One region of the Promicromonospora vindobonensis genome, then DNA from elsewhere that is predicted to be linked to it. Evidence: riboswitches for the same ligand, from Rfam matches in the RefSeq annotation. Region 1 holds a riboswitch; each other region holds the start of a gene.

Region 1 (5,016 bases):
TCAGCTCGGTGCCCGACGCCACGAGGGCGTCCTCGAGGGCGAGCAGGCTCGCCGCTCCCCCCGTGCCCATGACCAGTCGTGAGCCGAGCTGCGTGCCCGCGATGGTGAGTGGTGTCTCCTGCATGGTCAGCCTCCCTGGACCGCGGTGACGATCTCGACACGGTCGCCCGGCCGGACCGTCGTGGTGCTCCAGGCGCCGCGCGGCACGACGGCGTCGTCCAGCGCCACCGCGACGCCCTGCGGTGCGCCGTCGACCACGAGACCGGGCAGGAGGCGGGCAACCAGGTCGGTGACGGGCAGCTCGCCGTCGAGCCGGTACGGCTCACCGTTGACGACGGCGGTGCCTGCGGGCCCGTGGTGAGCCCCCGGGTTCTCCGGGTGCGGGTGCTGTGTGGACGGGGCGGTGCTCATGCCGTGCCTCCTCTAGTCGTGCTGTACGTGTCGGCGAACCTGCGCGGGTCCGCGAACTGGTGAGCGGCTTCGATGGCCTCCGCGGCCTGCGATCCGACCGGTGCCACCCCCAGCACCCGGTCGACGGCGGCCGCCGTCAGCGCCGTGAGCAGGATGCCGTTGCGGTGGTGCCCGGTGGCCAGGCAGAGGCCCTCGGCGGCCCGGCCGAGCAGCGGAGCGTTGTCCGGGCTGCCGGGCCGGGAACGGGTGGTGGTCTCCACGAGGACGGCGTCGTCGAGCCCTGGCAGGAGCGCGCGGGCGTCACGCAGCAGGGCGAAGACGTCGCCGGCGCGCGTCAGACGGTCGTCCTCGCGCTCGTCCGACGTCGCACCGACGACCACCTGGCGCCGCCCGTCGGCCCGCAGCGCGCGGGGCACCGCGTAGATCGGACGCCCCTGGACCGTGCCGCGCACCACGACCGCCGGCGACCGGTCGGCGTCGGCATCGAGGCGCAGCGTCGTGCCGGGAACCGGCCGGGTGGGCGCGCCCGCGAACAGGGTCCCGCTGGCGTGGCCGGCGGCCAGGACCACCGTCCCTGCCGCGTACCCGGCGCCCGCCTCGTCGACCGCGCCGACCACCGCGCCGTCTGCCCATGTCAGCGAGACCGCGGCGCGGCGGACGAAGGTGCCGCGCGCCGCGACGACGGCGGCCAGCGCCCGGTGCACCGCACGGGGGTCGACCCGGTGGTCGCGGGGCACCCATGCCGCGCCGGCCACCCGTTGCCCGACGGCGGGCTCGCGGTGCCGCGCCTCGTCCGGCGGGATCTCCGCCGAGCCGAGATCCCACTCGCTGTGCAGGGCGAGCATGCGGCGCATCGCGACCAGGTCGTCGCTGTCGTAGGCGAGCGCGAGCGTCCCGGTCGTCTCCAGCCCGACGGCGCCCGGTGGCAGTCCCGCCGCGCGTTCGAGCGACTCGGCGAACGCCGGCCAGAGGGCGAGCGAGGCGGTGCCGAGGCGGGCCTGGCCCGCTTCCCCGAAACCTGCCTCCATGACGGGTGCGAGCATGCCCGCTGCGGCGTGGGTCGCGCCGTCGCCGGGCGACGGGTCGAGGACGACGACGCTCGCGCCGGCCTCCAGCGCACGCCAGGCAGCGGTCAGGCCGATGATGCCCCCGCCGATGACGAGGACGTCGCACACACGACTGCTCACATGTTCTCCCTTCGCTGGCATGACCCAGATCAGGTTCGACGGTCGGCGCTCTCGCCCTCTCAGCCCCGTGCGGGGCTCCCGTGCACGCGACAACCATAACCCGGCCCGAGGGGCGGCCTGGCGGGTGGACCGGGAGGCACGGCACGGGCCGGCGTCTGCCTACACTCGCGCTCGTGGACCCCCGAAACCGCCTCGCCGACGCCCACCTGTACCTGTGCACGGACGCCCGCCAGGACACGGACGACCTCGAACCGTTCCTGCACGCGGCGCTGGAGGGCGGCGTCGACGTCGTCCAGCTCCGGGACAAGTCGCTGGACGCGGCCCGCGAGGTCGAGCTGCATGCACTCGTCGCCCGGGTCGCCGCGGAGCACGGTGCGCTCTGGGCGGTCAACGACCGCGCCGACATCGCCCAGCTCACCGGTGCGCCGGCGGTGCACATGGGCCAGGGCGACCTCCCGCCGCACGCCGTCCGGGCCCTGCTGGGCGACAGCCCCGTCCTCGGCCGCTCCACCCACTCCCTGGACCAGGCGCTGGCCGCAGAGGCCGATCCGGGGGTCGACTACTTCTGCGTCGGACCCCTGTGGGCGACACCGACCAAGCCGGGCCGCCCCGCCGTCGGGCTGGACCTGCTGCGTGACGTCGCCGCCCGCGAGCCGGCCACGCCCTGGTTCGCCATCGGCGGGATCGACGCCGCCCGCCTCGACCAGGTGCTCGACGCCGGGGCCCGCCGCGTCGTCGTCGTCCGTGCGATCACTCAGGCCGCGGACCCCCGGGCCGCGGCGGCCGAGCTGCGCCGCCGGGTCACCGACGCAGGGCTGCGCTGACGGGGGGCTGCGCTGACGGGGGCCTGCGCTGAGGGGGCCTGCGCCGAGGGGGCCTGCGCCGACCGCGCTACTCGGGGGCCCGTCTGCAGCGCGCGCACCTCGATCGTGGAACCGCCGGGCCGACGATCACTGCTCGGCCCAGCCGAGCGCGGCCTCCTCGTCGGAGAGCGCCGAACCGCAAGTTGATGGTCCTCCGCCGGTCTGACGGACCTCGAACCGCAAGTTGACGGTCCTCCGCCGGTCTGACGGACCTCGAACCGCAAGTTGACGGTCCTCCGCCGGTCTGACGGACCTCGAACCGCAAGTTGACGGTCCTCCGCCGGTCTGACGGACCTCGAACCGCAAGTTGACGGTCCTCCGCCGGTCTGACGGACCTCGAACCGCAAGTTGACGGTCCTCCGCCGGTCTGAAGAGCGCCGAACCGCAAGTCCCGCTTCCTTCTCGACGCCGAACCGAATGTTGATGGTCGATCAGCGCCCTGATCGACGCGTGACTTGCGGTTCGGCGCGACCGGTGACCAGCAACTTGCGGTTCGACGGTGAGTTAGCCGCTTGAACACGAACAACTTGCGGTTCGACGTGCCCGAGCCGAGCAACTTGCGGTTCGGCGCAACCCGTGACCCGTGACCTGCAACCAGCAACCAGCAACCAGCAACCAGCAACCAGCAACCAGCGACCAGCGACCAGCGAGTCGACAGCGAGTCGACAGCGAGTCGACAGCGAGTCGACAGCGAGTCGACAGCGAGTTGGTGCCGCCATCCGCCTGCCGGATGACGACACCAACCCTGGTTCGGCTGTGGAGCCGACCCTGCCTGGAGCCGACCGCGCCTACTCGCCGGTGAACACGAACGTCGAACCCGGCTCCTTCTCGATGTCCCCCTCACCGGAGTTGGTGACGGTCACGTTCGAGAGGATCGCATTGCCGCGAGCGCCGCCCATCGCGAGGATGCCGGACCCGTTGTTCGACCGGTCGATGCGCACGTCCGTGATGCGCACGTCGGGCATGTTCCCGCCGCCGTTCTTGAACTGGATGCCGTCGTAGGTGGAGTCGACGATGTCCGTGTCGCGGATGGTGACCCCGACGATGTCGTGCGTCTGCGGGAAGATCGTGATGGCGCCGAACTCCTGGTCCTCGTTCCAGAACGCCCCGCCGGTGCGGTGGAGGCCGTTGTTGGCGATGAGCGTCGTCCCCGAGAACGGCAGCGGGCTGTGGTCGGTCGCCAGCATGATGCCGGGGTAGTTCATCGTGTCCGAGATCAGGTTGTTCTCGATGCTGTTGTCGTAGCCGCCGTAGATCGCTATGCCGTTGGCGCGCCACGGCAGCTGCACCGTGTTGTTGCGGAACGTGTTGTCGTGCCCGATGTCGACCGCCGGGTCCTTGACGTACGGGTTGGCCCAGACGGCGAGCGCGTCGTCGCCCGTGTTGCGCAGCGACGAGTTGAGCACGCTGGAGTTGCGGGTGCCGTTGCTGAAGTTGACGCCGTCCGCGTAGGTGTTGCGGATGCGCATCCCGCTGAGCTGCAGCCCGTCGGCCGGGCCCCACAGCTCGGGGATGTTCGAGTAGTCGCGGCCGACCCAGACGGCGACGTTCGCGTGCTCGATCCATACGTTGCTGATCTTCGTGTCCTTGCCGAACCGGCCGTTCAGGCCGACGCCGCCCTCCTGCTGGCCGTTGTTGCCGCGGATCCTGCCGGAGCCGAAGATCGCGATGTCGGAGATCTGGACGTTGTCGTCGATGTCGAACCCGAAGTTGCCCTCGTGCGGGTGGTTGATGACGCCAGGGGCGAGGTGGGGCTCGATGAGGCTGTAGAGCTGCGAGTGCCACATGCCGGCGCCGCGGATCGTGACGTCGCTGATCCCGACCTGGTTGTGCGTGCCACGGTTCAGCGGGTCGTCGGTGAGGATCTTCTTCTCCTGGCGCCACTGCCCCGCCGGGATCCACACGCAGTCGATCTCGCCGTTCTGGTCGGCGGTGACGGCGTCCTGGATCGCTGCGGTGTCCTCCTGCCCGTCGTTCGGGACCGCGCCGTACTCGGTGATGGAGGTGCACTGGGCAGGCTTCGAGGCGGGCGGCGCGACCTGCTCCAGCTCGACGAGGTCGATGACGTAGAACGCGGCGTCGTCGCCGGCGTCGCGCTGGAGCCTGAACACCGTGCCCGCGGAGAACGACCGGTCGAGCAGCGCGTGCGACTCGTCGAAGAGCCGGCGCGCGTCACCGCCAGGGGTGTTGGTGAGGCCCTCCGGGTCGTCGGTGGTCCCGTACAGCCACGAGTGCTTCGACGAGAGGGTCAGCTTCTGCACGAACTCGCCGTCGGCGTACAGGCTGATCGTCTTGTCCTGGCCACCGCCGCCGGGCGCGTCGGGGATCGAGCTGCGCACGACGATCGAGTTCGTCGGGTTCGTGGACGTGAGCTCCACGTGCTGGCCCGTGCTGTTCAGCCGCACGGACTCGCGGCCCGACGACTCGGTGGCGAAGTTGGTGTGCCCGAACGTCCGCAGCGGGTCGGTCTCCAGGAGCGTGCCCGTGTAGCGACCGTCCTCTGCCTCGTAGGTCGTGTACGGGACGGCGGCGCCGCGGCCGACGGTCACCGCGAG
Region 2 (5,016 bases), 2.8 Mb from region 1:
GAAGAGCACGACATCCCGCTGGACCGGGCGCACGTCATTGGGCACGACCAGGTGCCCGGCATCCTGCCCGGGTACACCAAGAACGTGCACTGGGACCCGGGCCCGTACTGGGACTGGGACCACTACTTCGAGCTGCTCGGCGCCCCCATCGGTGGCGACCTGGAGGCGACGACCAGCGTCGAGCAGGGCGACGTCGTCGAGGTGCGGACCGGGTACGCCGACAACCCGAACACGGTGACGGGCTGCGAGGCGGCGTCCCCGGGCTCGGGCGCCTGCGTGGAGGGGGCCGGCACGAACTTCCGCTACCTGCACCAGTCGCCGTCCGACGACGCGCCGCTGGCGAAGGACCCGGGCTGGAAGCCGGACGGGTCGAACGGGACCACGTACGCGAGCGACGTGAGCGCGCGCGTGCAGTCGGGGCACAAGCTGGTCGTCGACCGGGTCGAGGGTGACTGGCTCGGCGTGTGGTGGGCCGGGTCGCTCGCGTGGCTGCACAACCCGGCCGACCGGCCGGTCGTGGTGCCCGCGACGGCGCAGACCGTCACCGTCGCGGGCGATGCCCCGGCGCCGGTCTTCGGGCGGGCCTATCCGGAGGCGGCCGCCTACGAGGACCACCCTGGCGTCCCGGTGCAACCGGTCACGCCGATCGAGTACGAGGTCGGCGTGGAGCAGACGTACGCGGTGGCCGACGACGACGTGGCATCCGACTACTACCGGGCTACGACGTTCGACGGCTCCGGGCCGGGCGACCGCACGGTGGTGCGCGGCGACGACGTCTACTACCAGGTGTGGCTGGCGCACCGGCACGTGTTCGTCAACGCCGACGACGTCGAGCTGCACGACCCGGTGGTGGCCGACGTGTCCGGGCCGGTCATCGAGGGGCGGGCAAAACCCGGGAAGATCCTGACCGCCGACGCAGGCACGTACCTCCCGGCCGACGTCGACGTCAGCTACCGGTGGCTGCGCGACGGCGAGCCGCTGCCCTGGGCGACCGGCCCTCGGTACCTGGTGACCGGCCACGACCGGGGCGCTGAGCTCACGGTGCAGGTGACGGTCTCCGCGGAGGGCTACACGACGGCGTCGTACACCTCGGAACCACGGGAGGTCCCGGGCCGATAGAGCGGTCGCGGGGGCGACGGTACGCACGCGGGGTGCGTTGCGCTCAGTAGAGCTTGTCTACTCTGTGCAACGCATCCCGCGTGCTAACTGTCCTTCCCTGTCGGCCGGAGGCCGGTTACCAGTTCGGGGTGACCCCCGGCAGGTTGTGGGGGAGCTTCACGTCGTGCGGGTGGTAGACGTACGTGATGCCGTCGGTCGACGTCTGCCACACACGCTCGAAGTTCTCCCGTGTGTACACGGAGCGCACCGCCTCGTTGCTGGCCTTGTTCGGGTCGTTGATGATCGGGTCGCCGTCGGCGGTGAACCCGACGAGCGTGACGATGTGCCCGTTGGTGCCGTAGCCGGCCTCCGGCATCTCCTCCTCCTCGAAGTTGATCGAGAGGATGAGCGGGATGCCTGCCTCGATGAACCGCTCGGCCTCCGCGAGGGACCGCAGCCGGGTCACGAAGGACTCCAGCCCGAACGTGTTCGCGTAGGCGGCGTTGAACGGCCAGTTGCCCGCGCCCTCGTACGCGTAGTCCCACGTCCGCATGGCGGCGTAGTCGACCTGCGGGTCACCGTTCGGCGCCTCGATGCCCTCCAGCTCCTCCGCCGGGACCTCGAGGCCGTAGGAGTAGATCACCATCGTCGACGACGTCGGCGAGCACCACACCTGTCCGCCGCCCCCGAACTCCGGGTACTCGCCGCGGTGGATGTTCTGGCTGAACTGCGGCACGTCGAGCGCCAGCTCACCTCCGAGCGTGAAGTCGCTGGTGCCCGTGTAGTGCGCGTCGGGCAGGTACTCGTTGGTCATGGTGCTCACCGAGTCGAGCCGAGGGGAGACCCGGGTGCCCTCTGGCCGGTACAACGTGGCCCGGGTCTGGAACGCGTCCGGCTCGTGGCCCGACTTCGCGACGTAGGTGTCCGTGAACAGGTACGCGTCCGCGTCGGTCTGGCCGTTCACGGACGTGCGGTGGATGTCGCCGACGCTGCCGTCGGCCGGCGCGAACTCGGTGCCCGACGCCCAGCGGCTCATCACGAACCACTTGGTCCAGGTCCCGTCGGCCTTGCGGCCCCGGAACTCGATCTCGACCCACGTGCCCGTGGGGGTGTGTGCGTTCCACGAGCTCACGGACTCGTCGATCAGGTATCCGGCCTCGACGACCGGCGACGTCCACCGGCCGGTCTCGTAGGTGACGGGCGTGCCGTCACCGAACGGGTCGGTGTACTCGACGGTGTCGCCGGTACCGCGCAGCACGAGCCCGCCCTTGGCGCCCGGCCGCAGGTTCGACGACTTTCCCTCGCGCAGCTCGCGGTACCCGTCCCATGCGGTCAGCGTGATCTGGTTGTCCGACGCCGCCGTGCCCGCCTCGGGCTCGCCCGCCGCCGGCAACGCACTCGCCACGATCCCTGCTTGCACCACGAACGCTCCCGTCGCTGCCAGCGCGAACGCCCTTGTCCGCAGCTTTCCTCGAATCGACATGCCTGCCTCCATGTCCTGGGCCCACTTCTGGGTGGAGCGAGCCATGGGGCTTCTTTATCACCAGCGGCCCCCGTTTGGCTCCGAAAGAGACCCGCCGATCGTAGGCAACCCTGAGGTGCTAACGTCATCGGCGATCCCACGGGTGCCTCGCGCAGGGGCTGAGATCGGGCTGGACGGCCCGGGACCGTTGAACCTGTCCGGTTAACACCGGCGTAGGAAGCAGGAGTCTGATGATGGAGAACACCCAGTCCCGCACGCTCGCGTACGACCACGAGCACGACGGCGGGGACAGCACACCGCACGACGACACCGGCCTGCGGGTGCCGGTCACCGAGATCGCCCTGGCGCCGTCGCCCGACGGCACCCCGAACGAGCCCGTGCGGGTCTACCGCACCCAGGGGCCCGGTTCCGACCCGGTGCGCGGGCTCGCACCGGCCCGAGAACCCTGGGTCGTGGCGCGAGGAGACACGCAGGAGTACGACGGACGCCGCAGGGACCTGACGGACGACGGAAGGGGCGCCGTCCGCCGGGGCGCCGCCTCGCAGGAGTGGCAGGGCGAACGACGTCGTCCGCGCCGGGCTCTCCCCGGCCGGACCGTCACCCAGATGCACTACGCACGCCAGGGCGTGATCACGCCGGAGATGCGGTTCGTCGCGGTGCGCGAGGGCTGCGACGTCGAGCTGGTGCGCAGCGAGGTCGCCGCGGGCCGGGCGATCATCCCGAACAACGTGAACCACCCGGAGTCCGAGCCGATGATCATCGGCAAGGCGTTCCTCGTGAAGGTCAACGCGAACATCGGCAACTCGGCCGTCCACAGCTCTATCGCGGAGGAGGTGGAAAAGCTCGAGTGGGCCACCAAGTGGGGCGCCGACACGGTCATGGACCTGTCCACCGGTGACGACATCCACACCACCCGCGAGTGGCTCCTGCGAAACTCTCCGGTGCCCATCGGCACGGTGCCGATCTACCAGGCCCTCGAGAAGGTGAACGGTGACGCGAGCGCGCTGACCTGGGAGGTCTACCGCGACACGGTGATCGAGCAGTGCGAGCAGGGCGTCGACTACATGACCGTGCACGCCGGCGTGCTGCTGCGCTACGTGCCGCTCACCGCGGACCGGGTCACCGGCATCGTCTCGCGCGGCGGGTCGATCCTGGCGGGCTGGTGCCTGGCGCACCACCAGGAGAACTTTCTCTACACCCACTTCGACGAGCTCTGCGAGATCTTCGCGGCCTACGACGTGGCGTTCTCCCTGGGCGACGGCCTGCGCCCGGGGTCGCTCGCCGACGCGAACGACACGGCGCAGTTCGCCGAGCTCGACACCCTCGCGGAGCTCACGAAGCGGGCGTGGGCGTACGACGTCCAGGTGATGGTCGAGGGGCCGGGACACGTCCCGTTCCACCTGGTACGGGAGAACGTCGAGCGGCAGCAGGAGCTCTGCGACGGCGCGCCGTTCTACACGCTCGGTCCGCTGGTGACCGACATCGCGCCCGGGTACGACCACATCACCTCGGCCATCGGTGCCACGGAGATCGCCCGGTATGGCACCGCGATGCTCTGCTACGTCACGCCGAAGGAGCACCTCGGGCTGCCGGACCGCGACGACGTGCGCACCGGCGTCGTGACCTACAAGATCGCCGCGCACGCGGCCGACGTCGCCAAGGGACACACCGGCGCCCGCGACCGGGACGACGCCCTGTCCAAGGCCCGCTTCGAGTTCCGCTGGCGTGACCAGTTCAACCTCTCGCTCGACCCGGAGCTCGCCGAGGCCTTCCACGACGAGACGCTCCCGGCCGAGGCCGCGAAGACCGCGCACTTCTGCTCGATGTGCGGGCCCAAGTTCTGCTCGATGCGGATCTCGCAGGACATCCGCGACGAGTTCGGCGGCGCGCAGGCCCAGGCGGCGCTCGCGGACACGGCGGCGGAGGGCATGGCCCAGAAGTCGGCGGAGTTCCGCGCCGCGGGGGCCGAGGTCTACCTCCCGGCCCCCACCCTCCGCCCCTGACCCAGGCCACCACCGACCCCTCGTTGAGTGCGGGCCATGTGCGGGATCAGCAGGCGCAGATCCGCACATGGCCCGCCCTCAACGGAGGGGGTCGGGCAGAGCGCTCAGATCGGGGACCGGGCCGGTGGTCGTGCCCTCGACCAGGCTCACCGGAAGCACCACCGACTCCGGGTCCTCACCGGCGAGCAGCGCGATGACGGCCAGACCGAGCGCCCGGCCCTTCTCGACGAGGGGCTGGTGCACGCTGGTCAGCAGGTCGGGGGAGAGCCACGGCAGGTCGAGCCCGTCGAACCCGGCCACGGACACGTCCTCGGGCACGCGCAGCCCGAGCTCGCGGGCGGCGATCACGGCGCCGGCGGCGAGCAGGTCGGAGTGGGCGATGATTGCCGTCGGGCGGTCGCGCGCCGGCGCCCACTCGGACAGGATCTCGGT
Region 3 (5,016 bases), on a different contig from region 1:
CGAGCACGTGACCGTCGACGACGAGTGCCGCGGACGGGTCATGAAAGAGGGCGTTCACGCCGAGAACTCGCACAGTGACCTCCACGCGTGGTCGTCACCGGGCTTCTTCCGGTCCTCCTACGTTCTCCGGCCGGATGAGCACTCGCATCTCGAACCGCTGCTCGGCGGACCTGCCCGTGCCCACGGGGCATCTGCGCAGGTCAGCGCCGTGCGAGGTCTTCCGTCGCAGGGCCCTCGAGCAGGGCGCCGTCCGCCGCGAACCGGGAGCCGTGCACGGGGCAGTCCCAGGACCGCTCCTGGTCGTTCCACCGCACGACACCGCCGAGATGCGGACAGATCCTGGACACGTGCACGGTCCCCGGCCGGCCGCCCGACGGGCGGACCGCCGCACAGGCCCAGCCGGCGGTCTGCTCGCCGAAGGTCGCGGCGGTGCGGGCCGTCGGCCTGGCCGGGCGAGCCAACGGTTCGAGCGTCGGGCCCCACTCCACCGGGTCGTCGAGGAGGCGACCGGCGAGCGCAAGGGCGGCCGCGGCGCCGCTGGTGAGCCCCCACTTGCCGTACCCCGTCGCGACGAGCACCCGGTCGTCTCCCGGCACCACGGGGCCGACGAGCGGCAGGCCGGTGTCGCTGGTGTAGTCCTGCGCCGCCCACGCGTGCCGTGGCGCGCCGACGGGCAGATGGGCGCGGGTCCACTCTTCGAGCGCCGCCAGCCGTCGGTCGGGGTGGGCTTCCCTGCCGACGGTGTAGCCCTCGCCGCCCACCATGAGCAGCCCGTCGGCCATGCGCAGCGAACGCACCGGCGATCCGGCCGTGATCGACATGGTGTCGGCGAAGCCGGGCGGCAGCGCACCGGGGTCCGCCACGTCCCAGGTGGTGAGCAGGCTGCGACCGGCCTCCAGCCGCAGGAACAGGCCGCCCAGGCGGCCGGGCGGGGTGCCGGTGGCCAGCACGACGCGGTCGGCGAGCACGGTGCCACGGTTCGTGCGCAGCGCGACGCCCGAGCGGAGCCTGCGCACCTGCCGGACCCGGACGCCGTCGTGCACCGGTACGCCGCGGGACCGCAGACGGGAGCTGAGCGCCGAGAGCATGCGCAGGGGGTCGACCTGGGCCTGGCCCGGCAGGCGCACCGCGCCGTAGGACCGCACGGGGTACGGCGGGTCCTCCTCCCACTGCACCCCTGCGAGACCCTGGCGCGCGCAGATCGCGAGCACCGCATCGATGTCGGCCGCCTGTTCGGGTGCGGTCGCCACGGTCAGGTCATCGCGGTTGTCGACGGGCACGGCGAGGTCCTCGAGAGTGCGGCGCAGCCACCCGAGGCCCGCGAAGCCCGCAGCGAGGAAGTCCCGCACGACGTCGTCCCCGTACCGCGCGATCTGCGCGAGCCGGGTGCCCTGCAGCACCGACAGCTTGCCGGTCGAACGGGCGGTGGTGGTGGTGCGCGCGGAGCCGGCGTGGAGGACCGCGACGTTCGCTCCGCCCTCGGCGAGCAGCTGGGCCGTCAGGACGCCGGTGAGCCCGGCGCCCACGACGGCGACGTCGGTGCGCAGAGGGCCGGGGGCCAGGATGTTCGGTGCGCCTCCGCGTGCGGTGCCCGGCTCCGTCGTCATGTCGTGGGGAGTCTCGCTCACGGTGCACCTCCGGTGCCGGTGGTCGGTCGCAGTGGGCGATCTCAGGCTGGCACGAGGGCTTGGCACTCGCAGCGCGCCGACACCACGGGATGTCCCCGCCGGGCTGTCGAAGCAGGAGAACCGCTCTACAATTGACGGCGCGGAGTCATGAAGCGGCTCCCAGTCCACATCGGATCTGGGAGGTTGAGATGTCCTCTTTCAAACAGCCCGCGCTCAGTGTTGTGGACGGTGCCGGGGGAGATGTCGCGACGGAACCACCGAGCTTCTCGGCGGGCGACCTGGCACATGCTCTGGGCCTCGGCACCAACCTGCTGGTCGGCCGTTTCCGCGTCGACCTCTCGTCGGGTAGCTGGTGGTGGTCCGACGAGATCTACACCATGCACGGTTGGAAGCGGCACGAGGTGGAACCAGGCCTCGAGGCGCTCAGTTCCCGAAAACATCCGGACGATCGGAGCCGGGTGGTCCGCGCCGCCACCGAGGCGTTGCGGCTCGGCCGGCCGTTCGCCTGCTCACACCGGATCGTGGACCGCAAGGGTCGGACACGGTCGGTGGTCGTCATCGGTCAGGGCTCGCGGGGTGGCTCCGGCCACTCGCCGGAGCTGATCGGGTACGTCGTGGATGCCACGCCGGTCCAGAAGGAGGCGCTGGCCCGGCGATCGTCCGCCGTGGTGACGAGGGCCTTCGTGAGCCAGGCCGTGATCGAGCAGGCCAAGGGCGTCATCATGGCCGTTCGCGGGGTCTCCGAGGAGACCGCGGAGCGCCTGCTGCTCGAGGCCGCGGGCCGGGCGGATATCCCGCTGCGCCTGGCGGCGGACCAGGTCATGACCAGGCTGCGGGTCGACCGCGAGCCGGCAGGCGTGACGCAGGCAGTGCTGGCGCGCGTGCTCGACGGGGTCGAGCCAGTGGGCAGGCCACGCGGGCACGACCCGCTGCTCACCCGGCGGCCGCGCAAGGCGGCGCGCTGAGCGAGGATCCGGGGCTGGGCCGGTCAGTGCGCTGAGCGGCGGGCGGCGAGCCGCAGGGCTGCCTTCGACGCGCCCTTCGCCGCCAGGCGCTTCGCGAACACCGCTGTCCCTGCGGCGACCGCAGCGAACACGGTGGCCTGCACCAGGTCCAGCTCCGGGTCGTCCGGCTTGTTGGGGGCGTCGTTGCCGGTCACGCCCTTCCAGATCATGCTGACTGCCTTCTGCGCGGCCCAGCCGGCCGCGAGCGTCAGGGCAAGAGTGCCGAGCTTCTCGGCGAGTGTCTGTTCCGTCTCAATCTGGGCCACCTTCACACCGTAGCCCCCGATGGGCCAGTAGGCTGCCTGGAAACGACAGGGGAGCGCCCGACAGCGCTGAGAGTGCGGAAAACCGCAGACCCTTGAACCTGATCCGGGTCACACCGGCGGAGGAAGTCGAGGCATGATGTTGCGTCTTTCCGGTGCCCACGGGGGCACCATCCATGCTGGACCGGTCGCCGGAGCGCTCTCCGTGGCGCTGCTGCTCGCCGGCTGCGGTGGTGGCGGCTCCGGGAGCGACGCGGGTGACCCGTCGGCGTCGGGCACCGTGACCCTCGTGACCCACGACTCCTGGGCCCTCGACGAGAAGCTGGTCGACCGGTTCGAGCAGGAGTCCGGACTGACCGTAGAGGTCAGCGCGGCGGGCGACGCCGGAACGCTGGTGAACCAGCTGGTGCTCACCAAGGACGCCCCGCTCGGCGACGCCGTGTTCGGCATCGACAACTCGTTCGCCTCCCGCGCGCTGGAGGAGGGCGTGGTCGAGGAGTACACGCCGGAGGGCCTGCCCGACGGCGCGGAGCAGCTCGGCGCGGCGCTCACCCCGATCGACCAGGGCGACGTCTGCGTGAACGCAGACGAGGCCTGGTTCGAGAAGTCCGGCCTCGAGGTCCCGAAGACCCTGGACGACCTGGCCGACCCGAAGTACCGCGACCTGCTCGTGGTGACCAACCCTGCGACGTCGTCCCCGGGGCTCGCGTTCCTGCTGGCGACGATCGGGGCGTTCGGCGAGGACGGGTTCGAGGACTACTGGACGTCCCTCGCGGACAACGGCGTCAAGGTCGCCGACTCGTGGGAGGACGCGTACTACGTGGACTTCTCGGGTGCGGGCGAGGGCGGCGAACGTCCGCTCGCGCTGTCGTACGCGACGTCGCCGGCGTTCACGGTGAACGAGGACGGGTCCGAGTCGACCACGAGCGCCCTGCTGGAGACGTGCTTCCGGCAGGTCGAGTACGCGGGCGTGCTCGCAGGGTCCGACAACCCCGAGGGCGCGCGGGAGCTCGTCGACTTCCTGCTGACGGAGGACGTCCAGTCCGCGCTGCCCGAGTCGATGTACATGTACCCGGCCGACTCCTCGGTGGAGCTGCCCGCCGACTGGCAGAAGTTCGCGCCGCAGGCCGACGCGCCGTTCGAGGTGGACCCCACCGAGGTGAGTGAGCACCGCGACGAGTGGATAGAGCGGTGGACCGAGACAGTGCTCGGCTGAGCCGGCGCGGGGCGGCGCCGCTGCTGTGGGCGGCGGCGGTCGCCGTTCCGCTCGGCTTCCTTGCCATCTTCTTCGCCTGGCCCGTTGCCTCGCTCGTCGTCCGCGGCTTCGTGCCCGACGGCGTGGTCGACCTCACCGGCTTCACCGAGGTGGTCCTCCGTCCGCGCACCTGGCGGCTCGTCGGGTTCACCCTGGCGCAGGCCGTGCTCGGCACCGCGTTCTCCGTGCTGCTCGGCCTGCCGCTCGCCTACCTGCTGTACCGGCGGTCGTTCCCCGGCCGCAGCCTGGTGCGCGGGCTCGTGACCGTGCCGTTCGTGCTGCCTGCCGTCGTGGTCGGCGTCGCGTTCCGCACCCTGTTCGCGCCCGGCGGCATCCTCGGGTTCCTCGGGCTGGAGGAGTCGCTGGCCGGCATCGTCGTCGCGCTCGTCTTCTTCAACGTGTCCGTGGTGGTGCGCACCGTGGGCGGGCTCTGGGAGCGCCTCGACCCGCGGACCGAGCAGGCCGCCGCCTCCCTCGGCGCGAGTCCCGCGCGGGTGTTCCGGACGGTGGTCCTGCCGTCCCTCGCCCCGGCCGTTGCGTCAGCGGCCTCGGTGGTGTTCCTGTTCTGCGCCACGGCATTCGGAGTTGTCCTGGTGCTCGGCGGTGCGCGGTACGGGACCATCGAGACCGAGATCTGGACCCGCACCACCCAGTTCCTCGACCTGCGGTCGGCCTCGGTGCTCTCGATCATGCAGCTCGTCGTCATCTCGGCTGCCCTCGCCATGTCGGCAAGGGCCCGCAGCCGCCGCGAGGCCGCGTTGCGCCTCGTGTCCGCAAAGGGCTCGGCCAAGCGGCTGTCCTGGCGGTCGCCACGGGACGTGACGATGGCGCTGGTGGGCGCGGCGATCGTCGTCGGGCTCATGGTG

Evidence for each region. A riboswitch is a leader RNA that binds a small molecule or an ion and turns the genes downstream of it on or off. The one in region 1 is predicted to bind thiamine pyrophosphate.
Region 2: it holds a riboswitch for thiamine pyrophosphate, as region 1 does, so the genes downstream of both, thiC (phosphomethylpyrimidine synthase ThiC) here and thiO (glycine oxidase ThiO) in region 1, are expected to answer to the same signal.
Region 3: it holds a riboswitch for thiamine pyrophosphate, as region 1 does, so the genes downstream of both, ACFS27_RS09505 (thiamine ABC transporter substrate-binding protein) here and thiO (glycine oxidase ThiO) in region 1, are expected to answer to the same signal.

Annotation. Positions count from the first base shown of each region.
Region 1 covers NZ_JBHUOG010000002.1:444,340-449,355, reverse strand. The annotation lists gene ACFS27_RS15245 (thiazole synthase) at 1-124, opposite strand, end outside; gene thiS (sulfur carrier protein ThiS) at 127-411, opposite strand; gene thiO (glycine oxidase ThiO) at 408-1,598, opposite strand; TPP riboswitch at 1,588-1,690, opposite strand; gene thiE (thiamine phosphate synthase) at 1,772-2,422, shown strand; gene ACFS27_RS15225 (CARDB domain-containing protein) at 3,250-5,016, opposite strand, start outside.
Region 2 covers NZ_JBHUOG010000002.1:3,265,421-3,270,436, reverse strand. The annotation lists gene ACFS27_RS27835 (N-acetylmuramoyl-L-alanine amidase) at 1-1,119, shown strand, start outside; gene ACFS27_RS27830 (C39 family peptidase) at 1,235-2,626, opposite strand; TPP riboswitch at 2,712-2,817, shown strand; gene thiC (phosphomethylpyrimidine synthase ThiC) at 2,812-4,584, shown strand; gene ACFS27_RS27820 (LacI family DNA-binding transcriptional regulator) at 4,663-5,016, opposite strand, start outside.
Region 3 covers NZ_JBHUOG010000001.1:2,094,310-2,099,325, reverse strand. The annotation lists gene ACFS27_RS09525 (carbamoyltransferase family protein) at 1-73, opposite strand, end outside; gene ACFS27_RS09520 (FAD-dependent oxidoreductase) at 201-1,628, opposite strand; gene ACFS27_RS09515 (PAS and ANTAR domain-containing protein) at 1,817-2,593, shown strand; gene ACFS27_RS09510 (DUF4235 domain-containing protein) at 2,617-2,898, opposite strand; TPP riboswitch at 2,936-3,040, shown strand; gene ACFS27_RS09505 (thiamine ABC transporter substrate-binding protein) at 3,032-4,111, shown strand; gene ACFS27_RS09500 (ABC transporter permease) at 4,087-5,016, shown strand, end outside.